2 regions of the Shewanella sp. FJAT-52076 genome follow, and region 1 is predicted to be linked to the other one. Evidence: predicted binding sites of a transcription regulator. Region 1 holds the regulator's gene; the other holds the start of a gene.
The links. The regulator MetJ, encoded in region 1, represses methionine synthesis genes. The targets are predictions, from matches to a motif close to TAGACGTCTAGACGTCTA.

Region 1 (15,290 bases):
GGCAATAGGGTTTGCCATCGAGAAAACGCTTTGACCAGGCCAGTTGCAGCCCGGCGGTGGAAAGCAGGCTTCCAAGAATGGCCATGGGGATAAGCCCCAATAGCCAGGCCACCTGCTCATTCCACCCGATAGCAATAGCCAGGCAAGTGACGCCGAAAATGAGTCCCGCCCACAGCGCCCTGGCACCAAAGTGATATTGCACCGCGAGACCTCCTGCGCCGTGGCACATGGCGGCTCCACCAAAAGGGCTTAACAGCAGATTGGCCAGCCCTGAGCTGGTGGCCAGCGCCTTGGGGCTGAAGCGCTTGGCATCCTCGGGAAACTTGTCTTTGGCCATCACAGAGGTGGCAATCACAGCATTGGTCAGGGTCAGCGCCAGCTGAGGCAACACGAGCAGGGTGGCGGCCGCACTCCAGTCGGAAGCATCGGGCCACCCCAGATGCCAGGGGGTGTTGTTAAAGCTTGGGCTCATTGCTGCGCCGCTTTGATACTGCCACAGCATGCCGAGCAGGATGATCAGCGGCATGGCGAGGTATTTAAGGGGAAAAAAACGGGACACAAAAATCAGCGCAAAGGCACCAAAGCCCAGCACAGGGGCGTCGGCCATCATCGTAAGGCCCATCCACAGCAACTGCAGCCCGATAGCGAGCTGAATACCGACGCTGATAGCCTGGGAGATTTGCCGTGCCAGCCAGCTGATGGCACCGGAGGCCGCCAGTACCAGGAGTATGACGCCCATCAGCATGGCGCTGGCCTGCATCATGCCCGGCGTGAGCTGCTGGGCGATGACGAGAGCCGCTATTACCTTCATGGGTTGCACCGGAATTGGGCGGCGATAAAACAGTGCCGTGGCACAGGCGAACAGGCCAAAGCCGAGGAAAATTCCCTGAGGCGAAAATTGGTTGAGCGCGATAAGGCCAAGAACCAGTGGCAGAAAAGTACCCAAATCGGCAAAAGCACCGGTAAATTCGGTGAGCCTGATTGGGGGGATTGGGCGCATGCAGGTTGCCTGAAGAGTGACTATTGCCCCTTATACAGCAAGGGTAATGCCAGCTTTATAAACCTTTATAGGTAGCCAGAGTCTCAAAAACTCCATGGATTCACCATGGTGGTGGACAACTTGACCCTAATTATCTTCAAGTCCCGGATTGTTGTGACTTTTTGAGGCTGTCCACTGGGGTGGCTTTGTCCCATAAAAAAACCGGTACTCAGAGAGAACCGGTTCAGGCAGGAGCGAATGCCTGGAATCTGTTGCAAAGATGCCGCCGATTATCCCCGGTGCAAGGGTGAAGCATGTGAGGGGCCGGATTACCCAGCCCCTTGAGGCGCCAGTGAGCGATTGCGTCACTTGCTCTTGGTGTGTCTTGGACCCTGTTTGTTTTTCATCGGGTCACCTTCGTACCCCAGGGCCTTCCAGTCGAGGCGGTCGCCGCCGTTGTGGCAGGCATTACACTTGAGAGCTTCCTCTTTCTTCGACACCATATGGTTGATTCGCCACCACATTTCAGTTGGCGCAAAACCATATTCACCGCTGTACGTTATCCCCTTGGCCTTCAGCGTCGGGTTGGCTTCCATCCCCAGTTTGGCCGCTTTATCCCAGTCGAACTCGGTCCAGTAGCCGCCGGCACCGTAGGTTTTGGCAGTGGCAAGAATATTGTGTTTCTTGTCATAGATTTGCTTACCTGTGTGCACCTTGAAGGGGTAGATTTTGGCGCCCGCATCCTGAATATCGCCCAGGGGATAGGAAAGGCGGGTCACTTCATCGGCCTTGATGGGGTCGCCTGCCATATAGGCACCGGCTTTGCCGTTGTACCAGGCATAGGCGGGCTTAACCATCTTGCCCCAGGTGAAGCTGCCTTTCTTCTTCTGGAAGGTCTTGCGGCCGTACTCGTCCAGGGTTTCTTCCCTGTCCTGGCCCGCCGTCGACCAGTCCCAGCTCATCTTGGTGGCTTCGTTACGGGCGAAGAAGGGGATGTGGCAGGTCTGGCAGGCCACGGTGGCTGTGTGTTCGTTGATTTTCTTGTTTTTGTGCGGCGCGCTTTCGTGGCAGTTTTCACAGCCAATATGGTCGATACCGCCGGGAGACACACCCATGGCATTGCCGCTGATGGCGTGGGACTCAGTGGTGTGGCATGCCTGACACTGGAAGTCGTTGCCATCTGCATCCATGTGCACATCGGTGGCCTTGTCGGGGTAGGCCATGGAAGAGTCCAGATCCCCGTGTTTCACCGCATCACCGCCGCCACCGTAGAAGTGACAGCTGCCGCAGTTGTCGCGTACCGGCTTGCCGACGTTTTTGGCCACTTTTTCCAAATCCACCTTGGCCAGTGGCTCACCTGCGCCTGCGGGATCTTTAATGTAGGTGCCCGTGGTGTCGTGACACACCAAACAGTCCACCTTGGCGGCATCGGAGAAATCAAAGCTGCTGTCCTTCCAGCCGTAACCCGCGTGGCAGCTGGTGCAACGTGGCTCGTTACCGGCGATGGAGGTACAGAAGTTATTGATGGCGTTCTTCTTGCCCCGATCCACTGTGCGGCCGGGCAGCTCCTGGGTCAGGCTCCAGCTCCAGTGGGAGGTTTTCATAAAATCGTGGGCCTCATCTTCATGGCACGCCAGACACTGCTGGGTGACCTCGGTGCCTGAGGCGAAGGGACCTTCGATGGCTTCCTTGTGGGGATTGTCGGCCATTGCCATGCCGCTGCCCAGCAGCATCATGCCGGACAGGGGGGCGAGGGCCCATTGGGAGAAAACTGTTCTCATGGTCAAACTCCTGCCCCGGCAGTGCCGGGGCCTGATGAGGTTAGAACTTCACGGTGAGTGAGGCGTTGAGGTCTACGGCGGTATCCACCACCGGCAGCAGGGACACGGCGCTGCCGGCCATTACGTCATCCACCTTCACAGGTGCGCCAACCGGGGTGCCAGAGCCTGTGTACTCGTAGTCGTAGTAAAGGCCCGCGAGCTTGATAAACATCCGGGGATTGACCTCGAACAGGTAGTAGGCTTCGACCACATGGCCACGGGTGGCGAGCTTGCTGCCGATGGGGTCGTCCTGGGCCTGGGTGAAGGGACTCCAGTATTTGGAACCGTAGTTATACTCAAGGCCAAACTTGCCGAAGGGGGCGGGCATTTGCATGCCGATATAAACGCCGTAGCCGTCGTGGGCGGCATCACTCTCGGCGGCCAGAGGCACCATCATCAGCTCGCTGCCATCGGCGCTGACCTTGCCGGTAAAGGTCGCGTCTGTGAGCAGACCACCAAACATGCCGGCATTGCCGTTTGACTCGGCGCGGGTCCAGCCGAGGGAGGCGAAGGCTTTAAAATCCTCATCGGATTCATACACGTAACCGAGGCCGCCCAGGAACATGTCACCAATCACGCCGCTGGGTTGTACCCGGGTAACAAAGTTGAAGCTGTCGAACTTTTGCATGTCCTGGTACATGGTGGGGGCGAAAATCGCCGCCAGTTCGTTGGGGAAGGCCATGGAGCCCTTGAAGCCATCGTTGATGTCCTTGGCGCCGAACAGGGTCAGCTGCACGAAGTGGTTACCATCGTTGATGACGTCAATGTTGAAGCCGCCGAGGTGGGTGTCTTCTGTGACCAGGTTGCCAAAGAGTTCACCGTTACCCCATTGGGATTCAAAGCCCTGACCGTAACAGAAGCGTACGACCTGGCCTTCGATACCGGTGATTTCACCCAGGTTATAACCCAGGGTGGCACCATCGAAGTTAAAGTGCACCAGATGGCCAGAAGGAGTGCCGCCGCGCTGTTCGTTTTCGCGGATATGTGAAGGAGGGCCATAGGTGGACGGGCGGCGACCGATGGACAGATAGAACTCGCTGCCACCGATGTTTTTCCAGTCGAAATACGCACGCTCTACTCGCAGCCAGTCGCCGCTGGTATTGCCGGAGTTTGTGCCGTCCATGGAGAAAGAACGCCAGGAATCAAATACCTGTACACCGGTAGAGTCGCCCCAGTTTTTGTACATGGACAGGCGGCCTGCAAAGTTCACGTTCTCCCACACATTGGCCTTGATATCGAGGCGCAGACGGGTGGTGTAAAAAAGGTCGTTGTCGATATCGTAGGTGTTTGTGCTGCCAAGGGCCCAGGGCATTACACCGGAGAGCTGTCCACCCATAAAGGCGGCGGCCATATCCGGATTGGCGGCCATCATCTTGCCAAGCGGAGAGGTCGGATCCATGGGATCGCCGTATTCACCGGTCATGGCGCGGCGGCCGAAGTCATCAAAGTTCATCTTGATGCCGGGGTTCCAGGTGACATCCCGGTAGTGCAGCGAGTGCACCTTGGTGCGAAAATCGCCGCTGAAAGTAATTCGGTCCAGCGCTGTGTGGCGCTCGGTTTTATTGACTCTGGTATCGAGGTCAGCCAGTTCTTCCGACAGCTCATCAATTTTTTGTTGCAGCCGCTCGATTTTTGCCTGATCGCTTGTTGCCGTGTTGTCTGCAGCCAGCGACTGAGGGGTAAACAGCAGGGGAGTGAATCCCAGTGCACTTGCCACTGCCAGAGAGATAAGGGTACGCATACTCACGCTCCTGACCGGTCACGCCGGTCGAATTTGGGTTGTAACAGGCCCTGGGGCTTGCCCCATGTGTCCCGCAACCCGGGAATATTTTTCTGGTGTTTGCCCGTTATAGGCGGGCGAGACTTAACCGCTCCGGGTTAACCGCAGGTCTGCGGTTGGTCCGAATCGGCTGCGTGGTCATAGAGAAACTGCTGTACGTCTTTCAGTTCCTGCTCAGACAGCTTTTGGAATACTTCGGGTTTGCCCTTGTGCATATCCTTTTCGAAGAATCTGTCCCATTGGGCCATGGTCTTGCTCATGGGGGTGAGTTCTCCGGCTGCGTCACCTTTGCTGTGGCAGGCTTTGCATTCTTTTTTGTACAGGTGTTTGCCTTTCTTGGGATTACCGCCATCGGCTGCCATAGCGCTGCTGCCGAGGATCAGGCCAAGGAGCAGTCCGAGGCCAATGGAGTGGGTGGTTTTCATCATCATCTTCCTTTCGCGGGTTGGCTGGTTTTCTTCCCTGAACGGGGAGCCGGGCTCCCTCATTTCCTGTTGGCTAAAATTTAACAAAGGACGATAAAGAGAAATTTGAAGTGGATCAGATTCATGAAATTTATCTAATTGATAAAAATTTCATTGAAAAAAATCTAATGAATGTTTGTTAGTGCTATGAAAAATAATACTTTTAAATTTTAGCTCTTACTAATCTTTGGCTAGAAACACTGGTTAAATGTGTGTGATCTATGTGACGTTTTTGAATATCCCCTTCCACTTAACTACCTCTTTAGGGGTGTCTTGGCGTCGAATTCACTGCTTTGATGATCCTCTTGGGTACTTTAGGTTGGGCTGTCAGGTTCAATGAGCCCACCTCAAACGAGAGTCAATCTATCCCGTTTTCTTTCAAACCCGATTTCACCAGGGTGTCTGTTGACAGCAGCCCGGACTTTTAGTGTTGCCTGCATCACAAAGGGGCGCGCTATGTGGTTTTCCACAATATCTCTGCCCATACGCCCTGCAGACAATGGCATTAGCCGGTGAATGCCTGTCATTCGCCACAGAAGAACGATAACGCTAATCCCATTCTGCCCTTTGGGCATTTGGAGGAAACCATGATAGAGCTCTGCAGGCGCGACTTTCTCAAAGGTGCCGGTGCGGCCGGGGCGGGGTGTGCCCTGGCTACGGCATTGCCGGGGACGCTGGCGGCCATGGGGGCACAGCCCCTCAGTGGCAGCGAAAAAGCCATTCCGAGTATTTGTGAAATGTGCTCCACCCGTTGCCCAATTTCGGCGCGGGTGCTGGATGGAAAGGCTGTGTATATCGAAGGCAACGCGGCAGCCAAATCCTTTGGCGGCAAGGTGTGTGCCCGCGGTGGTGCTGGCCATAGTTTGCTGTATGACCCACAACGGTTGGTAAAACCCCTGAAACGCGTCGGCGAGCGCGGTGAAGGTAAGTGGCAGGAGATTGAATGGAGCGAAGCCTACGGTATCCTCGCAAAGCGGCTTGAGCAAATTCGCCGCGAACACGGCGCCGAAGCCGTGGCCTTCTCGTCCAAATCAGGCTCGCTGTCGGGCCATCTGTTTCACTTCGCCAAGGCCTTTGGCAGCCCCAATACCTTTACCCACGCATCTACCTGCCCCGGCGCCTATGTGGTGGCCGCCAAAGCCATGTTCGGTGGCAAGGTGAAGCGGGATCTGGGTAATTCCAAATACATCATCAACTTCGGCCATAACCTTTACGAAGGCATCAATATGTCCGAGACCCGCGCCATGATGAAGGCGCAAACCGACAAGCGCGCCAAGCTGGTGGTGTTTGAGCCGCGCTTCTCCATCGTGGCCGACAAGGCCGATGAATGGTACGCCATTCGTCCCGGCTCTGATGTGGCGGTGGCGCTGGCGCTGTGCCATGTGCTGATTAGCGAAAACCTCTACGACAAGGCCTTTATCCAGCGCTACGTGGAAGGCTTCGAGGCCTTTGCCGCCGAAGTCAGCGCCTATACCCCCGAGTGGGCAGAAGCCATTTCCGATGTACCTGCCAAAGACATTCGCCGTATTGCCCGCGAATTTGCCAAGGCCGCGCCCCATGCGGTGGTGGACTTTGGCCACCGCGCCACCTTCACCCCGGAAGAGTTTGATATGCGCCGGGCCCTGTACGCGGCCAACGTGCTGATTGGCAACTTTGAGCGCAAGGGCGGTATCTACTTTGGCCAGAAGGCGGCCGGGTACAACAAGCTTGCCGGTGAAGCCGTAGCGCCAGTGCTGGGTAAACCCGGCGTGGCCGACATGCCCAAGCCAACGGCAAAGCGTATCGATCAGGTCGATGAGCAGTACGCCATGATGTGGAGCGAAGGCGGTATTTATCAGTCGGTTATCGATGCAACCCTGGAGGCCAAACCCTATCAGCTGCGTGGCTGGGTGATGTGCCGCACCAACCCGATGCAAACCATGACTGACCGCGCCAAGGTGGTTGAGTCGCTGAAAAAGCTCGATTTTGTGGCGGTGGTGGATGTGTATATCAGCGAAACCGCCGCCTGGGCCGATTTGATTTTGCCCGAGTCTACCTACCTTGAGCGTGACGAAGAGATCAGTGACAAGTCCGGCAAGAGCCCCGGCTACTATGTGCGTCAGCGGGTGGTGGACGTGATTGGCGACACCAAGCCGTCCTGGCAAATCTTCCGCGAGCTGGGTCTTGAGATGGGCATGGACAAGTACTACCCCTGGGAGACCATGGAAACCCTGCAACTGCTGCAGGCCAACAAGGATGTGGCGCTCTTGAATCACATCAAGGAAAAGGGCTTTGTCAGCTATGGCAAGCCGCTGATGCTGCGTGAAAAGTCCATGGTGCAGGACTTTGTGGCGGCCTATCCCGGTGCCCATACCGCGGATGAAGACGGCAGTTACGCCAGCCTGCTCAAGTTCAAAACCCCCAGCGGCAAGATTGAGCTGGTGAGTCCCAAGGTGGAAGCCATGGCCCCGGGCCGCGGCGGCATCAAATACCGGCCCGTGACCTTAAAACAGCCCAATGAGCTCTACTTCATTCAGGGCAAGGTGGCGGTGCACACCAATGGTGCTACCCACAATATCCCCATGTTGGCCAACCTGATGTCGGACAACGCCGTGTGGGTGCACCCCAGTACTGCCGAGGCGCTGGGCATCAAGGATGGTGATGCTATCCGGCTTAAATCCAGCGTGGGCGTGGAAGAGGGCAAGGCGCTGGTCACCAAGGGCATCCGCCCGGATACCGTGTTTGCTTACATGGGCTTTGGTTCGAAAAACCGTGAGCTGGTGCGCGCCAGCGGCAAGGGCATCCACTGTGGAAACCTGCTGCCCAATGTGACGGCGCCTATCTGCGGCATGAACGTGCACACCACGGGTGTGATCCTGGAAAAGGCATAAGGGGGCCCGGACTATGAGCAAAAGATACGTAATGGTGCACGACGAGAACAAGTGCATCGGCTGTCAGGCTTGCAGCGTGGCTTGCCGCAGCATCAATCAGGTACCCGATGGCGTTAGCCGCTTGCAGGTGCGGATCGAAGGCCCCTTTGGTGAGGCGCCCCATTTGCACTTCAAGTACAACCGGGTGTCGTGTCAGCAGTGTGAGGATGCGCCCTGCGTCAAGGTGTGCCCAACCGGCGCCGCCTATGTTGGTGACGATGGCATTGTGTCCATCAAGGCCGACAAGTGCGTGGGCTGCATGTACTGCGTGGCCGCCTGTCCCTACAAGGTGCGCTTTATGAACCCTGAAACCAGGGTCGCGGACAAGTGCAACTTCTGTAAGGAAACCCGTCTTGCCCGGGGTGAACAACCCGCCTGTGTCACAGTGTGCCCCACAGATGCACTCTGTTTCGGTGATGCAGCCGACCCTGCCAGCGAGGTGTCCAAACTGCTGGCCACCAAGGTGAGCTATCAGGACAAGACACATCTTGGCACCAAACCCAGGCTGTACCGTATTCCAGCCAAGCGTGGAGGTATCTGATTATGAACAATATCTGGGGTGATATGAGTCAGTACGACGGCATTACCTGGCATTGGGTGATTGCGGTGTACCTCTTTATGGCCGGTTTGTCGGCGGGCAGTTTGCTGATGGGGATTGGTCTGCGCTGGTATCGAGGCCAAATCCAGGGCAGCGGCCAGAGCCGTGGTGAAAGCGCCGTGCTCAAGGCCGCCGCCTTGATTGCGCCCATCGCCATATGCCTTGGGATGCTGTGTCTGGTGTTTGACCTGACCAAGCCGTTCCACTTCTGGCTGATCCTGATTAACTACAACTTAAGCTCGGTGATGTCGATTGGGGTGATAGCGCTTTTGGCTTACATTCCGCTGACCTTTGCCTATGCGCTGGTGGTGCTCAAAGATGAGCTGCCAAAGTGTGGCCTGGGCTTCCTCACCGGCCTTGCCGATAGCCTTGGTAAGCTTCGCGGCATGCTGGAAGGTGCGCTCTTTTTGCTGTCGCTGGTGGTGGGGGCCTATACCGGTTTCCTGATTTCTGCGATGAATGCCTATCCTATGCTCAATACCGCGGTGCTGCCTGCGCTGTTTTTGGTGTCTGGCTTATCGGCGGGAGCTGCGGCCAACAGTTTACTGGCAGTACTGATGTTTGGTGGCGATAAGCATGGCAGCCAGGCTTCGGGTGACCACTCTGGCGACCTTGAGCGGCAGCACGCCTTTGAACTTCCGGTGATGGGCATGGAAATGCTGTTCCTGTTTATGCTGTTTACTGCGCTGTATTTCAAAGGTGGCGCAGCGGCGGCGGCCCTGGCATCCCTCTCTGGCGGACTCTGGGCATCGGTGTTCTGGATTGGGGTAGTGGCTATCGGCTTTGGGGTGCCGCTGCTGATGCGCCTCAGCGGTAAACATGGTCGCAGCGCCATGGTAACTGCGGCCTGCGCCAGCCTGATTGGGGTGCTTGCACTGCGGCATTTCATCCTTTACGCCGGTCAATCTTATCTGTCTTGATTGCTCGAATCGATTAACCAAAAAAGCCCGCCAATGCGGGCTTTTTTTATGATGATATTTCAGCGCGTTGTTCCACGCTGAACTAAGCTTTTAAAAGATCGTTGCCGGGTCAAAAACAGAAAAATCAGGGAGAACAGGATGAAGATGAAACTCATCGCCGCCTCGTTGGGGATGATACTCTGTCCATACAGTTTTGCTGCCCAGGATGTATTTGAAGCCCGAAGTGACGCCCTGGGCGGCACGGGGGTGGCGTCGGCCAGTTTGGAGGCGGCCCCCTGGATGAACCCAGCACTCCTGTCTTTGCCCGGTTACACAGAAGGGGACTTTGGGCTGCTGATTCCTGTGCTTGGAGCCGAGGTCTCTGACCAGGACAATATGACCGATAAATTCGATACCCTCGAAGATAATTATGACGGCCTGGATGCGGCAATCGACGGAGGGGATGTGGATGCCATCGACAGCTTTCGCCAGGCCCTGCTGGGTGATTTACGGGGGCTGGATGGCAATACCGCTTATGCCTCTGCAGGCATAGGATTCAGTTTTGCCATGCCCACTAAGGGGATTAGTTGGGGTGTGTATTACCGCAGTTACCTCGATGGCATTGCCGTAGCGGACATCAGTGATGCCGACATCCAGCTTCTGGAAGCCCTGGACCCACAAGCGCCACCAGCGCTGGAGGATTTAACTTCTCAGGGACGGGTGATTGCCGGTGCCTCGTCTGAGCTGGCGCTTTCGGTCAGCTTGCCGTTATCCATCGTCAATATGCCCGTGACCGTGGGCCTGACCCCCAAACTGCAGCGGCTCGACAGTTTTAACTATGCCGTCAGTGCCAACAACTTCGATGCCGGTGATTTCGACAGCGACGACTATCGCAACGATGACACGGGCTTTAACCTGGATGCCGGTATTGCCTTGATGCCCATGGAAGGACTGACCCTGGGGCTGGTGGGCCGCAACCTGATTGAGCGTGAGCTGGATACCATAGAGTCTGAATGGGTTAGTGCAACTTTCCGGGTAGGCCCCATGGTCACCATTGGCGCCGCGTTTCAAAGCGGCAATTGGCAGCTGAGTTCAGATCTGGACTTGATGGACAACGAGAAATTTGTCGGTCTTGAGGGCACCAAATATTGGCGTTTGGGCGCTGAATGGCATGCACTGGACTGGTTGTCGCTGCGGGTGGGTTACCGTCAGGATCTCAATGATATGACGGCCGATCTCTATTCGTTCGGTACCGGCTTTCAGATAGGTTCAGGATTCAAGCTGGATCTGGCCGGTATGTGGGGAGATAAAGACACCCTGGGCGCTGTGCTGCAAAGCTCCTATCACTTTTAAAGCAGCACCGTCGCCGCATTAACTGGCCAGCAATACCACAAGTGACTTGGTCGCCAGCACCAGTGCACTGATTGAGCAAAGAACCAGGGTAGCGACTCTGGTTTTTTGTTTATCGATCCGCCCAAGGAGCCGACCCGCCACCCAGTAGCCGCAAAATACCGCGGGTAACAGTATGACTGACCATTGGAGCTGCGCCACAGTAACCAATCCGGCAAAGGCCAGGATACTCAAGGCTATCAATGAGCTGAAGATAAAAAATGCCGACAGGGCCGCGCGGAATTTATTGGGGTCTTTACCGGCCAGCAGAATCGCCATCGGTGGGCCGCCAATGGCGGCTATGGTGCCAAACACGCCGGACACAGTGCCGGCGATAAACAGGGTCAGGCGATTGATGGGAGCGCTGATTTTCATCAGACTCAGCATCACGGCCAGCGCCACAATCACGGCAATGGCGAGTCCCAGTATGGATTGTGGGGCCATCAGCAGCAGGCTGGCACCCAGAATGCCCCCAGGAATGCGTCCAAGCAGGGCATATTGCAGACCGGCAAACTCCAGAGCGCTGCGTTCCCTGAGCAAAGTGAGCAGGGCAATGGAGAAGCCCATCAGAATAACGGGCACGGGCACCAGCTCGGGTTCAACCAGATACAGCAGCGGGCTGGCAACCACGGCAAGACCAAAGCCAATCAGGCTTTGGATAAGGGCACCACTGAAGATAATCAGCAGGGCAAGGACCAGGGTGATGAGATCGGGAAACATCAAAAGCGACTCCAGAAACGACACAAGGACCCATTCGGGTCCTTGTGATATACAGCTGGGAGAGTTATTCCATGTCTTCCCATTCGATGCCCATCTCATCCATCAGTTTTTTCGCCTCTGATGGGATGGAGTCGGGTTTGTCCTTGGACAGATCATCGTCGTTTGGCAGTGGCTGGCCGGTGTAAGCATGCAAAAAAGCTTCACACAGCAGTTCACTGTTGGTGGCGTGACGAAGGTTGTTCACCTGGCGACGGGTACGTTCGTCAGTGAGGATCTTCAACACTTTTAAAGGAATAGACACGGTGATCTTTTTCACTTGCTCATTCTTTTTGCCGTGCTCAGCATAGGGGCTGATGTAATCGCCATTCCACTCAGTCATTGACTCACCTGTTTATTCCAAAATTCGCAGGAGATTTTAAACCCTTACAAACTACAGTCAAATTATTGCTGCGAAATCACCCTAAACATCAACAGATTTTCTTACGTTTAGACGTCTAAACGTCTTGATGCCTATTGACCTGTTGCCGGTGCTTAGGTAAATTTAGCCATCCAGACATCTTTATTTCCGTGCGGTAACCTCGGAGGAGTACAAAATGACACAGCGCAAAGCAGCCACCATAGCGGTGCGTCAGGGCATAGAGAGCGATACCCAGCACGGTGCCGTGGTTCCTCCCATCTATTTATCGACCAATTATTCCTTCGATGGCCACAAGAATCCGCGCAAATTCGACTACAGCCGCTCGGGTAATCCGACCCGCTGTATTCTGGGCGAGGCGTTGGCCGAGCTGGAACAGGGTGCGACTGGCGTTATAACGTGCACCGGCATGGCCGCCATTACCCTGGTGACCAGCCTGCTGGGGCCGGACGATCTCCTGGTCGTGCCCCACGATTGTTACGGTGGTAGCTATCGCCTCTTTACCAACCTCGCCAAAAAAGGGGCCTTTAAGCTGGCCGTGGTCGACCAGACCGACGATGCTGCGCTGGCGGCCGTGATTGCCCAAAAGCCGCGCATGGTATGGCTCGAAACCCCATCCAATCCGCTGCTGCGGGTGGTGGATATTCAGGCCATCAGTGCTGCCAGCCACAAAGTTGGTGCCCTGGTGGTGGTGGACAACACCTTCCTGTCGCCCATTTTGCAGCAGCCACTGCTTTTGGGCGCCGATATAGTGATTCACTCCACTACCAAGTACATCAATGGCCACAGCGATGTGGTGGGCGGCGCCGTGATTGCCAAAGATGCCGAACTGGGCGAGACCCTGCACTGGTGGTCCAACACCCTGGGCCTTACCGGCAGTGCCTTTGACAGTTATCTCACCCTGCGTGGTATCCGTACCCTGGGCGTACGGGTGCGCGAGCATCAATCCAATGCCCAGCGCATAGTGGAAGTACTGAAAAACAGCCCCCAGGTGAGCAAGGTGTATTACCCGGGCCTTGCGGACCACCCGGGCCATGAGATAGCCGCACGGCAACAAAAAGGCTTTGGCGCTATGCTGAGTTTTGAGCTGGTGGGGGGCGAAAAAGAAGTGGTGGCTTTCCTCGAAGCCTTACAGCACTTCAGTGTGGCCGAAAGCCTGGGCGGCGTTGAGTCGCTGGTTGCCGTGCCCGCTACTATGACCCACAGAGCCATGGTGCCGGAAGCCCGCGCCGAGGCCGGAATAAAAGACACCCTGCTGCGCCTGTCGGTGGGGATTGAAGATGCAGAAGATTTAGTGGCCGATATCCAAGCCGGCCTGGCTGCCGTAGCAGCCTGTTGAATAGGAGTCAGTGATGGCGCGTTGTCATTTGCATAAGTTTGGTGGCTCCAGTCTGGCCGATGCCGATTGTTACCGCCGCGTGGCCCATATCCTGTTGACCCAGGGCCACAGCGACGACCTGGTGGTGGTGTCCGCCGCCGGTAAAACCACCAACTTTTTGTATAAGCTGCTTTCGCTGCGTGATGCCAAAGCGCTGTGGCAGGAAGAATTGCAGGTGCTGATAAGCTATCAGCAAAACCTGATTGAACAGTTGCTGAGTGCCGAGCAGGCCCGCTATCTGCGAGAGCGTTTGTCCACCGATAAGGCGCAGCTGATCAGCCTCTTGTCACTGGAAACGCTCAACGACTATCAAACCAGCCATGTGGTGAGCTTTGGCGAGCGTTGGTCCGCCAGGCTGATGGCGGCGCTGTTGCGTGAATCCGGCGTAGCGGCAAGCCATGTGGATGCCTGCAGCATACTGGTGGCAGATGAAGGTGCCGTGCCCAATATTCGCGAGCAGGAGTCCCGCGAAAAAGTGGCCGCCATGCTGGCCGAACATGAAAACGAACGCATCGTAATCACTGGCTTTATCTGTGCCAACCCGGCCGGTGAAACCCTGCTGCTGGGCCGCAATGGGTCTGACTTTTCTGCGACCCTGATTGCCAGTCTGGCGGATATCGAACGGGTCACCATCTGGACCGATGTGGAAGGGGTGTTTAACGCCGACCCGAATAAGATAAACGATGCCAAGCTGCTCAAGAGCATGTCTCTTGCTGAGGCCGACCGCTTGGCGCGATTGGGTTCCCCCGTGCTGCACAGCCGCACACTGCAGCCCCTTTTTAACACCCAGGTGAGCATGGCGGTGCGCTCAAGCTATGCCCCCCATACCGACTTCACCCTGGTTGCTCCAACCAGCTCTCAGGCCAGTGCTCCCGTGGTGACTAACCTCTCTGAAGTGGCGCTCTTTAGCCTCACGACTCAGGTCGACGCCGATGCCCTGTTGGCAACTTTGTCTGCCTCTGGGTTAACACCGCTGGCAAGCTGGCAGGGTTCCCGTGGTGGCTTGGAGCTGGCATATACCCCGGAAAATCAAAAGCAGGTCAGCGCCTTTTTAAAGGCCAACTCTGAGGCATATGGTCTGGGCGATGTATCCATCAGCGACGATTTTGGTTTGGTGGCACTGGTGAGCGCTGATGCGGTGCTTTACCGCAAGAGTTTTGCCCGCCTGCTCAGCCGCGAGGCCAAGCCTTTGTATCATGACAGCCTGAGTCTGGTGACCCTGGTGCCCAAGGCCCAGGTAAACCTGCTCACGCAAAAGGTGCACCGCCGCTGCGCCGGGCCGCGCAAGCGCATCGGGGTAATCCTCCTTGGGGTGGGCAACATCGGCGAAGCCTGGGTCAGCCTGTTTCGCCGGGCGCAGAGCAGCCTGTGCCGTGAGCTGGAGGCGCGTATTGAGCTTGTGGGGCTGGTCAGTTCATCCCGCGCCTACATCAATAACGCAGGTGTGCACCTGGACAACTGGAAAACCGAGTTCGAGGAATACGCTACCGACTGGCAATACGGGCAGTTGTTCGATGCCTTATCGACCCTTAATTGCGATGAGTTGGTTGCGCTGGACATCAGCGCCAGTGCCAGCCTGACCTTGCAGTACCCGGAGTTCTTTGCCCGTGGTATTCATGTGGTCAGTGCCAACAAGCTGGCAGGCTCTGGTCCCTTACCCTTCTATCGCGATCTCAAGCAGCAGTTGGGTAACCGTCGTCTCTATTGGCGCTACAACGCCAGCTGCGGTGCCGGTTTGCCGGTGCAGCATGCGCTTAACGATTTACATAACAGTGGTGACAGCGTTGAGGCTGTGGGCGGGATTTTTTCCGGTACGCTCTGTTGGCTTTTCGAGCACTATGACGGTCAGCGTCCGTTTTCTGAATTGGTGATTGAGGCCCGTGGCCTTGGTATCACTGAACCGGATCCGCGGGACGATCTTTCCGGTCGCGATATGCAG
Region 2 (15,290 bases), 1.5 Mb from region 1:
TTGAGGGCAGTCACAGGCTCACCTCTTTGCGGCCTTGGGGGGCGGTGCGTGCATCATAACCATAGTAGTAATGGATGAGCGGACGGCCATGCTGGGGGTGAGGCTCTACCGTGGTGCACACCCCAAATACAGAGGCGAGCATGGCCTCGGTGAGCACTACCTCAGGCGTGCCCGAGGCTTCCAGGCGGCCACGGGACATCAGCAGCAGCTCATCGCACAGGGCACTGGCCAGGTTCAGGTCGTGGATGGTGCAAATCACGCAGATATCCAGGCGTTTGAGGAGTTCCAGCACTTCGATTTGAAAGCGCACATCCAGGTGGCTCGTGGGTTCATCCAGGATCAAAAACTGCGGCTTTTGCACCAGCGCCCGAGCAATGAGGGCCCGCTGTTTTTCACCACCGGACAGCTTGCCAAAGGGTTGGCGGCCATAGCCTTCGAGCCCCACTTCCGCGAGAGCCGCTACAATGCCGGCCTTGTCGGCGGCGCTGTCGGCAGCAAGCCAGCCCTTGTGGGGGATAAGCCCCATGGCAACAACGGCTTCGGTGGAGAGATCAAACAGGGGCGGTAATTCCTGGGGTACCACGGCCACGGCGCGGGCAAAGCTGCGCCTGGAATAGAGGTGAATGTCCTGACCATTGAGCAGTATGCTGCCACTGTCCGGGCGAATATAGCGGTACAGGCAGCGCAGCAGGGATGACTTGCCGGCGCCGTTGGGGCCAATAACCCCATACATACCCTTGCCGGACAGGGCAAAGCTTACGCCGTCCAGCAGCGGCCGCTCCCCTACCCGCCAGCAGAGGTTGCTGACTTCGATGGCCGGGGTCATGGTGTTACCCCATTAAACAGGTACCCGGGTTCCCTCTGGGGAACGGGCATGGCAATTTGGCTCATATCACTCCACCGGGTAACCCGCCCGGACAGGGAAAGTAAAAGAAGCACAGGGGCAGGTATCCTGACTCGGGGGAATTCCCCCACACAGTTGCGGGCACAGTCCGGGCTGATACCTTATGGTATGTCCCCGGTTCCCTTTTCATGTCGGGTTGGCTTGGCCCCCGACACCCCTGGCATTTATGGCCGGAGCAGTGACTCCGGTCCGCAGATTATCAGACCTTTCACCTACCTGGTAAAGGGCCAAAAGACTGGGTGAAGCGCAATATTCTCAGCTGCCCCAGAGTAATCGCCCCTGCCAGCCACCATTTGTGCGGTACCAACGGGTGTGCACCCGGGCGCCGTAATCCAGCTCCAATGCCCCATAAAAACCCGCTGCCCGCCCCGCCCCCAAAATAGCGGCCATCAGGCAACGGATAACGCCGCCGTGGGTCACCACCCACAGTGGCCCGGCATCATTAAGCGGCGCCTGTGCCAGCAGCCCTTGCAGCGCCTCTGCCACCCTGGCTTCAAAGGCGTGCATGGGCTCGCCGCCCTCGGGCGTTATGGCCCAGGGGTCTTGCCACCATGCCTCCATTGGAGCGGTTTGCCAGAGCAGTGCTATGGACTGCCCATCCCAGACGCCAAAGTCCATCTCGGTTAGCAGAGGCTCAAAAAGTATGTCTGGTGGATTACTCCCGGGGTGTGCAGCTGTGATTTCAGCCTGCAAGGCTTGTGCGAGCCGCGCGCAGCGCTGCAAAGGCGATGAGATGATTCGGGCAGGTACCGCCATGTCACGGGCCTTGCCGGCAATGGCGATGAGGGCACCTTCACTGGGCTGGGCATCGCTTCGTCCCCGCAGCACGGCGCCATCTTCACACTGGCCATGGCGCCAGAAAATAATGTCAAGGGGTGACATCTGGACATGGCTTTTGTCGTCCAGTGAGTCCCCATGAGCTTTGGCGTTATCCTTTTCCACAGCCACCACAGCGTCAGCGTCTTGCCTGTGCATCTTGCTCTACCCCGTTTTTATATCAGCGTCCTGTGGCGGCCTCTTTCAGGTCTTACCCAGACCTGGGGCTGGCCTCACTGCTGGTGCCAGGCGCGTCGCTTGCTCCTGAGCCTTCGCTTGCCCCTAAAGCTAAGTTTCGCGTATTATGGACGTCTATACGTATAAATGTCCAAATCAAATTAAGCGGGCGCCGTACCGGTTTTACCTTTTCAGCGGCATCAACCCGGCTTAGGCTACACAGGACAGTCACTTTTTTGTACTTTGCAGGTGTTTTTTATGGCAACTCCAGTGTTATCCCAGGCGACCAGGGCGCTTGCCCACAACCGTCAACAGCGACTGAACGAGGATCTCTCCAAGCGTATTCTTATCCTCGACGGCGCCATGGGAACCATGATCCAGGGCCACAAGCTGGAGGAAGAACACTATCGCGGCAGCCGCTTCGCCAACTGGCACTGTGACGTAAAAGGCAATAACGACCTCTTGGTGCTCACCCAGCCTGAGATAATCAAGGGCATTCACCGCGAGTATCTGCTGGCCGGTGCCGATATCATCGAGACCAACACCTTTAACGCCACCACGGTTGCCATGGCCGACTATGAGATGGAGGCGATCTCGGCCGAGATTAACCTTGTTGGTGCCCGCGTCGCCCGTGAAGTGGCCGATGAAGTGGAAGCCCAAACCGGCATCCCCCGCTATGTGGCCGGCGTACTTGGCCCCACCAACCGCACCTGCTCCATCAGCCCGGATGTGAATGACCCGGGCTACCGTAATATCCACTTCGATGAGTTGGTGGCCGCCTACCGTGAGTCCACCGCCGCTCTGATTGAAGGCGGCGCCGATATCATCATGGTGGAAACCATTTTCGATACCCTGAACGCCAAGGCGGCACTGTTTGCCATCGAATCGGTTTTTGATGAGGTTGGTCTGCGCCTGCCGGTGATGATCTCCGGCACCATTACCGATGCCTCCGGCCGCACCCTGACCGGCCAGACCACCGAAGCCTTTTATAACTCGCTGCGCCATATCAAACCCATCAGCATGGGCCTTAACTGTGCCCTGGGGCCAAAAGAGCTGCGCCCTTACGTGGAAGAACTTGCCCGCATCAGCGAATCTTATGTGTCGGCCCACCCCAATGCGGGCCTGCCAAACGAGTTCGGCGGCTACGATGAAACGCCCGAAGAAATGGCCGACATCATAGTCCAGTGGGCCATCGAAGGCATGCTGAACATAGTCGGCGGCTGCTGCGGCACCACTCCGGATCATATCCGCGTTATCCGCGAAGCCGTTGAAAAACACGCCCCCCGCAAGCTGCCGGAGATCCCGGTTGCCTGCCGTCTCGCCGGGCTTGAACCGCTTACCATCAGTGCCGACAGCCTGTTTGTAAACGTGGGTGAGCGCACCAACGTCACAGGCTCAGCCAAGTTTTTGAAACTGATTAAAGAAGGCCAATACGAGACCGCGCTGGATGTCGCCCGGGATCAGGTGGAAAACGGCGCTCAGATCATCGATATCAACATGGATGAGGGCATGCTGGACGGCGAAGAGGTGATGACCACCTTCCTCAATCTGGTGGCCTCGGAGCCTGAGATCAGCAAGGTGCCCATCATGATTGACTCCTCCAAGTGGGAAGTCATAGAGGCGGGCCTTAAGTGCGTGCAGGGCAAGTGCATCGTCAACTCCATCTCCCTTAAAGAAGGCGAAGACAAGTTTATCGAGCAGGCCACTTTGGTGAAGCGCTACGGCGCCGCCGCCATCATCATGGCCTTCGATGAAACCGGCCAGGCCGACACCCGTGCCCGCAAAATTGAAATCTGTACCCGCGCCTATCGCATTCTGGTGGACAAAGTCGGCTTCCCGCCGGAAGACATTATCTTCGACCCCAATATTTTTGCCGTGGCCACCGGCATCGAAGAGCACGACAACTACGCGGTGGACTTTATCGAGGCGGTGCGCGACATCAAGGCCACCCTGCCCCATGCGATGATTTCCGGCGGCGTGTCCAACGTGTCCTTCTCGTTCCGTGGCAACAACCCTGTGCGTGAGGCCATCCACGCCGTGTTCCTCTACCATGCCATTAAAGAAGGCATGGACATGGGCATTGTGAACGCCGGGCAGCTGGCGATTTATGACGATATCCCCGCTGAGCTTAAAGAGCGGGTCGAAGCCGTGGTGCTTAACCTGCCCTGCCCTGTGGCCGACTCAAGCAACACTGAGCAGCTCCTTGAAATCGCGGAAAAATATCGCGGCGGCGCTGGCAGCGGTGCCGGTAAAAAAGAAGATTTGGAATGGCGCAGCCTGCCGGTGAACAAGCGCCTTGAGCATGCGCTGGTAAAAGGCATTACCGAATTTATCGACGCCGACACCGAAGAAGCCCGACAGCAGGCCACCCGTCCGCTGGATGTGATTGAAGGCCCGCTGATGGACGGCATGAACGTGGTGGGCGACCTCTTTGGCGAGGGCAAGATGTTCCTGCCCCAGGTGGTTAAATCCGCCCGGGTGATGAAAAAGGCCGTGGCCTATCTAAATCCCTTTATCGAGGCCGAAAAGGTCGCCGGCCAAAGCAACGGCAAAGTGCTGATGGTCACGGTAAAAGGCGACGTGCACGACATCGGCAAGAACATAGTCGGCGTGGTGCTCGCCTGTAACGGCTACGAGGTGATTGACTTAGGCGTTATGGTGCCGGTGGAGAAAATCGTCGAAGTCGCCAAAAAAGAGCAGGTCGACATCATCGGCATGTCGGGGCTGATCACCCCGAGCCTCGATGAAATGGTGCATAACGTGAAAACCTTCGAGCGCGAAGGGCTCACCATTCCCGCCATCATCGGCGGCGCCACTTGCTCGAAAATCCATACTGCGGTAAAGATTGCGCCCCACTATCCCCACGGCGCCATTTATATTCCGGATGCGTCCCGCGCCGTGCCCATGGTGAGCAAACTCATCAACGATGAGACCCGCGATGCCACCATCAAGACCACCTACGATGAATACCATGTGATGCGCGAAAAGCGCCTTTCACAGGCCAAGCGTAAGGAAATTGTCTCCATCGAGGCGGCGCGGGAAAACCGCTGCCAGCTCGACTGGGCCAACTACCAGCCAAAGGTGCCCAACAAGCTTGGCATTCAGGTGTTTGAAGACTATCCGCTGGATGACTTGGTCGATCGCATCGACTGGACGCCGTTTTTCCGCGCCTGGGAACTGCACGGCCACTTCCCGCGCATTCTCGACGACGAAGTAGTAGGCGAAGAGGCCCGTAAGCTGTACGCCGACGCCAAAGCCATGCTGCAAACCATCATCGATGAAAAGTGGCTTACCGCCAAAGGGGTGATTGGCCTGTTCCCGGCCAATACCATAAACCATGACGATATCGAGCTTTACACCGACGAGAGCCGCAGCCAAGTGCTGATGACCACCCATCATCTGCGGATGCAAATCGAGCGGGTGGGTAACGATAACTTCTGTCTGTCGGACTTTGTTGCCCCCAAAGACAGCGGTGTGGCCGACTACACCGGCGGCTTTGCGGTGTGCGCAGGCCACGGTATCGATGAGCATCTGGCACGCTTTGAAGCCAACCACGATGATTACAACGCCATCATGCTCAAGGTGCTGGCCGACCGTCTGGCCGAAGCCTTCGCCGAGCGCATGCACGAGCGGGTGCGTAAAGAGTTCTGGGGTTATGCCAGCGACGAAAACCTCGACAACGAGGCGCTTATCCGCGAGAAATACCGCGGCATCCGTCCCGCCCCCGGCTACCCCGCCTGCCCGGATCACACCGAGAAGGGCCTCTTGTGGGATTTGCTCAAACCCAACGAGTGCATTGACCTCAATATCACCGAAAGCTTCGCCATGTACCCCACAGCGGCAGTAAGCGGCTGGTACTTCGCCCACCCACAGGCCCGCTACTTTGGCGTGACCAACATCGGCAAGGATCAGGTAGAAGACTACGCCCGCCGTAAGGGGATGACCGTGGCTGAAGCGGAGAAGTGGTTAACACCAGTGCTCGACTACGATCCAGAGTGACCGTTGGCACTCTTTAAAAATAAAAACAAAAGCCGCATTGAGCGGCTTTTGTTTTTTGGGCTGACGCCCGATTGTGGCTGCCAGCCCCTTGTTCACTAATTACCTAATGACTCACTGCAATCTCTGCCTTGCCTCATCACTGGCTGTGAGCCTTCGCAAATCCCCATCCGTGACACGCTGCAAGTACATCCCTGTAAGCTCGACGACAGCATCCATGCTGTCGACGGTCACTATTGGGGATATGCCAGTGTTTGGTGCAACCTTCCACAACCGTGTTATGCCTGTCCTGACTGATTCGCCCCCTACGCTCGAGAGAAAATCAGCGTTGATACCTAACGACCAAAACTGTATCGATCCACAGTATGATTTTAAAAATGACGTTTTTTGCGTTCCGCATCAGTCTGTCCTTGCGTACTATTTCTGAAACATTTTTTATAACATGTAGAATTTCAACAGCTTACAACTGCTGCGCGAAACAAAGCGAGCGCAAATCATGCTCATGCGCACTTTCCACCCAGAACGATTTTTGTTAAGTTGAAAATCAAATTTAAAAACAGTGTGTTGTGTGAAATCTTACTAAGTGGTCCGATGTAAGATTATGCGCATGCGCACTATACAACTGTTATGTGAATAGGAGGAACTATGGAGTACAAACTGAGAGTGCAGTCTTTAATTGACGAGATGGCAAATGTCGTTTGTGACTTTATCCAGGCTTCAGAGTCCGGCTTTAATGATGGTTGGGTTCCTGCTACATACATCAAGGACCAGCTTGAGTTAAATAAGTCTGCATACCCGCAAGGGAATAAAATTGATAATAAAACGGGTTGGTTCTTTGCTACAATTGCTCGTCATTTACAAGACGAAAACAAGGTCTTGTTTAAAAAGATCGGCGGTCGGTCATATTACAAAACCTGTGATTAAAATAGTGCTCTTAGGCCGATAGGGGTAATAGGTGGGGGACTGGCAATCCCCATGACGATTGTTGGCTCTGTAGCCCTTTTGTTGTTTGTGTTGCGTTACGTAAGTATTAGATTGGTTCCATCGGATCAAGACAGCATTAAGGAGGTGTCTATGGTTAAAACATTAAAAGCTCGTACTCGTATATTTTTAAGCTCTGTTGTTGAAAGTTTATGGGCTACTGGAGTCGGGGTCGTTGCGGGACACCTATCCGCCTAAGTGCATTATTCACATAACAAACGCATCAAGCCGCCCCCTGAAATGCGGGGGCTGGTACGCCAAAACTACACGGCATTCAGTTTTGTGCTTCGCCCAAGTTTAAACCAAATGCCGCTACGTTTTGTCGCCCCTTATGCGGGCGTTATATTTCATAGGTCAGCATGACGATCTTTTTCTATACAAAGACAGATGAGTTTGGCGAATTCAGTAACTTCTCAAAGTTCGGTGTTGAGATGGACGGGGTTTGGTGGCCCACGGTGGAACACTACTTTCAGGCTCAAAAATTTGAGGATAAAGAGCATCAAGAAAGAATCAGAACAGCCTATACCCCCAAAATAGCTGCTGAACTTGGCAGGAGCCGGAAAGTAGCTATAAGAACTGATTGGGAACAAGTTAAGGATAACATTATGTATGAAGCCGTCCTGAAAAAATTCAAAACCCATCCTATGCTCGCCGAATTACTTAAGTCTACAGGAGCCCAAGACATCGTTGAGAATGCGCCGGGTGATTATTACTGGGGTTGCGGTCAAGATGGGACTGGCCAAAATAAACTAGGAAAGATTTTGGCTAGGGTTCGCGATGAAATATAACAAGTTGCTGTTATTCGTTACGGCCACAAAAAGCGTGGCCTCCACCGGACGCGCTAACGCGCGCCGCAAAGCAAAGCGTTAATTGCACATACAGAGGGAAATACTGTGCCTAGAAAAGTAGTAGAAACATCTATAGGGAATACTTCCATTAAGTTCGAGAACACTTGGTTTAGTGGAGCAAAGCTCTTCGTTGATGATGAGTTAGTCGTTAAAGACAACTCCCTTTTCTCTTTAGATAAAAAAACACCGTTTGTTTCTAAGAAGATAGTCGTTGATGGTGCTGTACACTTAATAGAAGTGTTTGTTTATGCACTTTGGGATGTGAAAATCAAACTCAATTTGAACGGTAAATACGCTGCTGGCGACAAGTTCTAGCAATTAACAATTCGCTGTAGCAAAACGGCCCTAAATACACCGCTTCGCGGCGGGCTGTTGGATTCGCTCCTTCGACGCTCACCTCGCGGCTGCTTTGAGCGTTGACGAAGGAGACAGGACAGGCATAGCCTTCCTGCGCCCCAACTTGAGCTTCTGCACAAAGGCTATTTCCCCGAGCGGTTCAGTACAACGAGTGCGATGCCGCCGAGGACGGCGGTGGAGCAGAGGATGAGTCTGAGGCTGAGTGGTTCGCCAAGCAGTAACAGGCCGCCGAATGCGACCATGATGGGTACGCCGAGCCGGACGGTTGCAGCCGTGGTAGCGAATTAATAAGACAATTAAACCTTTTTTGTAGGGGACTGATTGGGCCGCCTCAGCGCAATCATTTGGATTTCAGTAAACGGGCGCTTCATTCGCCTGGTGTTCGTGGCAAGGGGGCGTGTCGGGGTTTATACCTTAAGGGCATACACCGGCGGCACGCAGGAGGACCCTATGAATACGCCGTTAACCGATGAGGCTCTGGACACCCTGTTCCGCACGGCCCGCACCCACGGCCACTGGCTGGATAAGCCCGTTTCCGATGAGACTTTGAAGCAAATCTATGAACTGATGAAATGGGCCCCCACCAGCGTCAATGGCAGCCCGGCGCGGATACTATTTCTGCGCAGTGAGGCTGCCAAACAGCGGCTGTTACCGGCGCTGGCCTCGGGCAATGTAGAAAAAACCATGACGGCGCCGGTGACCGCCATCATAGGCTACGATCTGCGCTTTTACGAACGCTTACCCAAGCTTGCGCCCCACAATCCGGCAATGAAAGATATGTTTATCAAGGCACCGGAGCTCGCCGAGGTTACCGCCCGGCGCAACAGTTCGCTGCAGGGGGCGTATTTTATCCTCGCCGCCCGCGCACTGGGGCTGGACTGCGGCCCCATGTCCGGCTTCGATAATGCCAAGGTGGATCAGGAATTTTTCGCTACCGGTCAGCAGGCCTACCCCGATGAGCAGGAATTTTTCACCACTGGCTGCACCCGCAGTAACTTCCTGTGTAATCTCGGCTATGGCGACAGCAACAAGCTGCATCCCAGGCAACCGAGGCTGAGTTTCGACGAGGCCTGTCAGCTACTTTGATTAAGTGCTGTGGATAGGCGAGCCGCTTTTGCTTCACCAGCAGCGGCAGAGCTTATGATACTCAGCAAAAGGCTGGACTTTCATTAGGCTTAAAAATGCCTCAAACATTCACGCCGTGGGCCGCTTCTCGCTTCAAGCTGCCCGTCAGTCAGATTAATGAAATTTAAAGGTTGGTGTCGTAAGCTGATATCGCCTTGATTCTTATCCGGCTTACACCGGTAGCTAACAAAAGAGGCATGCCTTTCTGTGGCCCCAAGGAATATCGCCACAGCAGGGCATCGAGAGGAAAACCTCGGCAAGAGGTGAATTCCCAACGACTGTGGATAGCGCAATCCTGGAGCCCATTGCATGAACAAGATCCATTTAATAACAGCGCTCTGTCTGTTTCCGCTGCTGTCAAACGCGGCTGACGACACTAGCACTACTGCAACCAACACAGTTGCAAGCACCTCCGAGCGGCTGCTCAGCGTCGAGCGCCTGTGGCAACTCGAGCGAGTCGGCTCGCCTGTGGTGTCACCCAACGGCCAGTACATCATAGCGCCGGTCACCCGTTTCGATGTTAAAGAAGACAAGGGTTACACCCGTCTGTGGCTGTTTGACCGCAACGGCAACAAGCAGCGCCCCATCACCGCCGAAGGCCTCGGCGCCAGTGAGCCCGTATTCTCCCCCGACAGCAGCACACTCGCCTTTGTCAGCAAGCGCGATAAAGACGACGCCGGTCAGATTTACCTGCTGCCGATGACAGGCCCGGGCGAAGCCCAGCGCCTGACCGAGGTGCCCACAGGTGTGTATGGCATCAAGTGGGTCGGCAAGCACCTCTACTTTATCGCCAATGTGTGGCCGCAAAAGAGCTGGGATGAGATGGCCGAGCAACTCAAGGCCGACAAAGACAAGAAGCTGTCGGCCCGTCAGTGGAATGCCCTGCCCTATTCCCAGTTCGACCACTGGATTGATGAAAACCGTCAGGCCCATGTATTCCGTATTGCTGCCAGCGGCGGCGAAGTAGAAGCCATCACCCAACCCCTTGGCCGCGAGCTGCCTCGCTCCAGCCAAAGTTCAGGTGACTACGATATCGATGCCAATGAGCAGTATATCGCCTTCACCTCAAACGGCTGGGACAATCAGGTTGACCCCAATATCGACCTCTTCCTCGCCCGCATCGGCGGCAATCAGGCCGACAACCTGACGCCGGACAACAAGGCGCCGGATGACAGCCCTAGCTTCAGCCCCGATGGCGATACCCTCGCCTTCAGTCGCCAGCATATTCAGGGCTTTTATGCCGATACGTCGCGGTTGATGCTGTATGACATGGACAGCAAGAAGCTTAAATCCCTTACCGATGGCTGGGATCGTTCCCTGGGCAGTTTCGTGTGGAGCAAGGATGGCAAGAGCCTGTTCAGCAACATCGATGACGCCGCCACCCAGCGCCTGTATCAAATCGATGCCAAAACCGGCAAACCCAGGGCCATCACCAAGGCCACCAGCTTTGGTGCCCCGGCCGTTGCCGACAAAAACACCCTGGTTGCCACCAATGACAGCTTCCTCTATCCCCCACGCCTGGTGACTGTGGATGTAAAGAGCGGCAAAACCACCCGTCTGGACACGTTCAACGATGAGCTGCTGAGGCAAACTGATCTTGGTCATTACGAATCGGTGACCTACAAGGGCGCAGACGGCAAAGACATCCAGATGTGGGTGCACTACCCACCGGGTTTTGACAAGAGCAAGAAATACCCGCTGTTCCTGCTCATTCACGGCGGTCCGCACAATGCCATTGGTGACTCGTTCAGCTACCGCTGGAACGCCCAGACCTTCTCCTCCTGGGGTTATGTCACCGCCTGGCCAAACTTTCACGGCTCCAGCGGTTTTGGGCAGGAATTTGCCGATGCCATCAACCCTGACTGGCGCACCAAGCCGCTGGCGGATATTCAGGCCGCAACCAAATACTTTGAGGCCCAGCCCTGGATTGATACCGAGCGCATGGTGGCCGGTGGTGCGAGCTACGGCGGCTACCTGACCTCGATACTGCTGGGCACAGAGCATCCGTTCAAGGCGCTGCTCATTCATGCTGCCGTGTATAACATGTACTCGCAAATGGCAGCCGACTTTGCCGTGCACAGCACCCGCTTCGGCGGCTTTTGGGAAAGCCCCGAGATCTACAAAACTATCTCGCCCCACTATCACGCCGACAAGTTCAAAACCCCGACTCTGGTTATTCACGGTCAGCTGGACTACCGCGTACCTGTGGGTCAGGGCTTTGAGCTGTTCCGCACCCTGCAAACCAAGGGCATAGAGTCGCGGATGATTTACTTCCCCGACGAGAACCATTGGATCCTCAAACCCAATAACTCCATTTATTGGTACAACGAAGTCAAAGACTGGATGACCCGCTTCGCCGAGCCGGGCGCACGCTGATTATCCCTGCCAACGGCCCCGCATTGCGGGGCCATTTTTTAGCCGGCGTTCAAGTGTTCGACAGAGCGATCTCATTGTTCTTTCAACCTAGTACGACCAGCAAGATTGCGCCTTGGCTAAGCCCGACTATCCCTATAAACTCCGTGACCAAGATCACAGCCGCATTTTGAAGGACAGCCCACGTGCCGATATTCAACGCCTTTGACAGCAAATCCCGCACCAGCGATCTCATGGGTGGGGTAACCGCAGCCATAGTGTCGCTGCCCCTGGCACTGGCCTTCGGTGTGGCCTCCGGCGCCGGCGCCCAGGCCGGTATTTACGGTGCCCTGCTGGTGGGCCTGTTTGCCGCCCTCTTTGGTGGCACCCGCACCCTGATTTCTGAGCCCACGGGCCCCATGACTGTGGTCACCACAGCAGTGATTGCCAGCTTCACCGCCACCCATCCCGACAAGGGGCTGGCCATGGCCTTTACCGTGGTGATGCTCGCGGGTCTGGTTCAGATTATCCTCGGCGCGCTCAAGTTCGGCCGCTACATTACCCTGATGCCCTACAGTGTGATTTCCGGCTTTATGTCGGGCATCGGTGTGCTGCTGATTATTCTGCAGCTGCCCAATCTGGTGGGAGTTGCCGGCATCTCCGGCGGCGCAGTGGGGGTTATCGAAGCCCTGCCAACGCTTATCGGCAATATCAAATGGCAGGAGCTGGCGCTGGCGCTTTCGGCGCTGGCGCTGATGCAAATTGTGCCCAAGCTCATCAAGATGCGCTTGCCACCCCAACTGCTGGCGCTGGTGTTTTGTACCCTCGCCTCGGTGTTACTGCTGGACATAGAGGATGTGCGGCGTATCGGTGAAATCAACATCGGTCTGCCATCGCTGATTATCCCCACCTTTACCTACGGTGAACTGACCCACATGCTCATCAGCGCCGTGATGCTGGGGGCCCTTGGCTGTATAGACTCACTGATTACCGCTGTGATTGCCGACCGCCTCACCCGGGTTGAGCACAACTCCAACAAAGAACTGATTGGTCAGGGCCTTGGCAATATCGCCTCGGGCCTTTGCGGCGGCCTGCCCGGCGCAGGCTCCACCATGGGCACTGTGGTCAACATCCAGGCCGGTGCCAGCAGCGCCCTCTCCGGCGTGGTGCGGGTACTGACCCTGCTTATCGTGTTTTCCCTCGCTGCGGGCATAGTGGAATACATCCCCATGGCGGTGCTGGCGGCCATTGCCTTTAAGGTTGGTTTGAATATTCTCGACTGGGCCTTTGTGAAGCGTGCTCACCAATTGTCACGCTCGGCAGCCATGACCATGTATGTGGTCATGGTGCTCACCGTGTTTGTGGATTTGATTGTGGCCGTGGGTGTGGGCATGTTTATCGCCAACCTTATCACCATCGACCGCCTGTCACAGTTGCAGGAGCGCAACATCAACGCCATCAACGACTCGGGTGAAGCCTCCGACATGCGCCCCAACGAAAAGCGCATGTTGGATGCCATTAACGAGAAATCCAATACCCTGCTTTTGAGCCTGAGCGGCCCTATGATTTTCGGCGTCGCCAAGACCCTGCAGCGGGAGTCCATTGCGGTGAAATCTGCCGAGACCCTGGTGCTGGATTTGTGCCGGGTACCCTACATGGACTCCACCACCGGCCTTGCCATCGAAAACGTCCTGCTGGACGCCAAAGACTGTGGCTGCAATGTGTATCTGGTGGTGCCGCGCAAATACAGCTGGGAAGCCAACTTCATCGACCACCACAGCGATCTGCCCATTTTCCACAGCCGCGCCGATGCGCTTTCAAGCCTCGCCGCCTCGCTGGGCATTGAAGTGGACGAACTTAACGCCAAGGCCGCCAAACCAGGCGGTGCGGCAGTGGGCAAGGCGACATCCGGCAGTGCCTCACTCTGAGGCACTGGCATTCGCTGCGGTAGTTGATGGATGCCCCGATACTCACTAAGCCGGGCAGGATTTACTACGTCAGTATTCGCCAAGCGAAGGATGTTCAACTTCGATACTGCGGTGTCGGTGGCACTTGGGATGCCATGTGCCCCTCTCTATGGAAAGCCGAAACGAAGGAGCGGCCTTGCCCGCCGCCCTATCCGCGCCCCACATCACGACCTTTCAAAAGGCCTATCCCCTGTTTAAATTAATAAAAACCATATTAAACAACAGTGCCTATTATTGAAAATCACCAGATACGTCAGGCTTTCAGCAAAGGCAATAATTTCCCGGCGAGCCAATCGTAATAAGAGTCCCCACCATGGAAGTAATCCGGACTACCATCGGAATAAACCAAAGTTGAAGCGTAAGGCATTGGATCGCTTATCTCTTCATTAAAAATACGTGCCGCATGAAAGAACTCAACACCCATCTGCTGCCACACATATTCCATCGCATCCATGTAGGCCATCATTAAGGGTGCCATTCCCTTGGACTCGTCAAAGCACTGCCAGAATGGGGTATCTGAAATCACCAGTATCCTATGTCCCTGTTCCTTTAGGCGAAACACGATAGTCATTTGGTCTCGCATTTTTGCATCGAAAAACTCCACATAGTCTTCCATTCCAATCTGATTCAACCTGTCTGGGCGCTCAGCTTTCATCCACTGCACAAACGTGGACACAGTCTGATGGGTTTGCAGCCCAATATTGGTCAATACCCAGGACTCCGACTGACGTTGAGCCTTACATAAGCTGTCGAGGTTGTTAACTATGGGCTGCCATAGGCGCCGGGATTCTGCGCTTTCTAATGGCACCATGATGTCCGCATCTCTGGTCAAGGTGAATTTATGCTGAGCGAATCCGGAACCATTCATCACCATGCCACCACAACAGGACTGACCAAGCCGCTCAAAAGACTTGGCCAACTTGCCAAAATGGCTATCACCTATGAGGGTCAGCAGTGTGCCCAGATCACTAGATGTGTCCTTCTTAATGGCATCCAGCATTTCATCATCGCATGCCGCTTCAATGTGGCTTGCTTCTGGTGTTTGCTTACCATTTAACAATTCAGCCCAATGCCGCATCACATAGCCAACGCCTTTTTCAGATACGGTGCGCCGATTTTCCAGATAGCGAAAGTCTTCCGGTAAGGGGGTGGTGATAAGTTCAAACGAGGGGAAGTAGCTGACATCATCCCGCCCTTGGCAGAATGCCCCCGCAACAGCCCGCAGGACCGATTTGGAATAGCCGTTGGCCACCAACACGTGGTCATCAGTGGCTGTGGCCGTCAAAGGGACAGGTGATACCGTCAGCACAAAACGTATATCGGGGTTTACAGCTTTAATTTGCTGGAAAAGCTCACTAAGATCAGAAAATATTTCCTGATAATTAAATACCTTAAGTTGGTATTTTTCAGGATCATACTCACCAAACTTCACCCCTGGGCAACTTGGATAGCAAATGCCGTTGCAATCGATCCAGGCCTCAATCAGTCCAAGGGTAAAAATAAAAGATTCACTTTGTGCCAACTGAGCTCGGGTTTCCTCCATCGCCAACGTCCTGAACGCCAGTAACTCATCCAGTGATTGATAGCCCGTTTCGGCAGCTCTTGGTAATAACAAATCATAGTAGCGGCTGGACTGTGCCTCAAAGTGCACGCTGTGCTGCGATAATTCTTCATCGGAACAAACAAACCACTGCAGCAAAGAGCGGGGGGTGTAGATATTGCCAAACGCAAAGCTCGATACTTCATCGAGGTTTAGCTGGCTTCTGT

Region 2: a site for MetJ is predicted at 2,026-2,043, ahead of metH (methionine synthase). Genes of this name have one in related genera too.

Annotation. Positions count from the first base shown of each region.
Region 1 is NZ_CP080415.1:3,724,636-3,739,925, reverse strand. It holds gene K0H79_RS16550 (putative sulfate/molybdate transporter) at 1-1,000, opposite strand, end outside; gene K0H79_RS16545 (tetrathionate reductase family octaheme c-type cytochrome) at 1,345-2,760, opposite strand; gene K0H79_RS16540 (DUF3373 domain-containing protein) at 2,801-4,540, opposite strand; gene K0H79_RS16535 (cytochrome c) at 4,678-5,007, opposite strand; gene phsA (thiosulfate reductase PhsA) at 5,631-7,913, shown strand; gene K0H79_RS16525 (4Fe-4S dicluster domain-containing protein) at 7,927-8,493, shown strand; gene nrfD (NrfD/PsrC family molybdoenzyme membrane anchor subunit) at 8,496-9,470, shown strand; gene K0H79_RS16515 (conjugal transfer protein TraF) at 9,609-10,802, shown strand; gene K0H79_RS16510 (sulfite exporter TauE/SafE family protein) at 10,821-11,558, opposite strand; gene metJ (met regulon transcriptional regulator MetJ) at 11,623-11,937, opposite strand; gene metB (cystathionine gamma-synthase) at 12,152-13,312, shown strand; gene K0H79_RS16495 (bifunctional aspartate kinase/homoserine dehydrogenase II) at 13,326-15,290, shown strand, end outside.
Region 2 is NZ_CP080415.1:877,590-892,879, reverse strand. It holds gene K0H79_RS03845 (ABC transporter ATP-binding protein) at 11-826, opposite strand; cobalamin riboswitch at 925-1,078, opposite strand; gene K0H79_RS03840 (histidine phosphatase family protein) at 1,160-1,879, opposite strand; gene metH (methionine synthase) at 2,156-5,896, shown strand; gene K0H79_RS03830 (hypothetical protein) at 6,539-6,817, shown strand; gene K0H79_RS03825 (NADAR family protein) at 7,234-7,662, shown strand; gene K0H79_RS03820 (hypothetical protein) at 7,768-8,037, shown strand; gene K0H79_RS03815 (malonic semialdehyde reductase) at 8,530-9,165, shown strand; gene K0H79_RS03810 (S9 family peptidase) at 9,514-11,580, shown strand; gene K0H79_RS03805 (SulP family inorganic anion transporter) at 11,763-13,484, shown strand; gene K0H79_RS03800 (GSCFA domain-containing protein) at 13,777-15,290, opposite strand, start outside.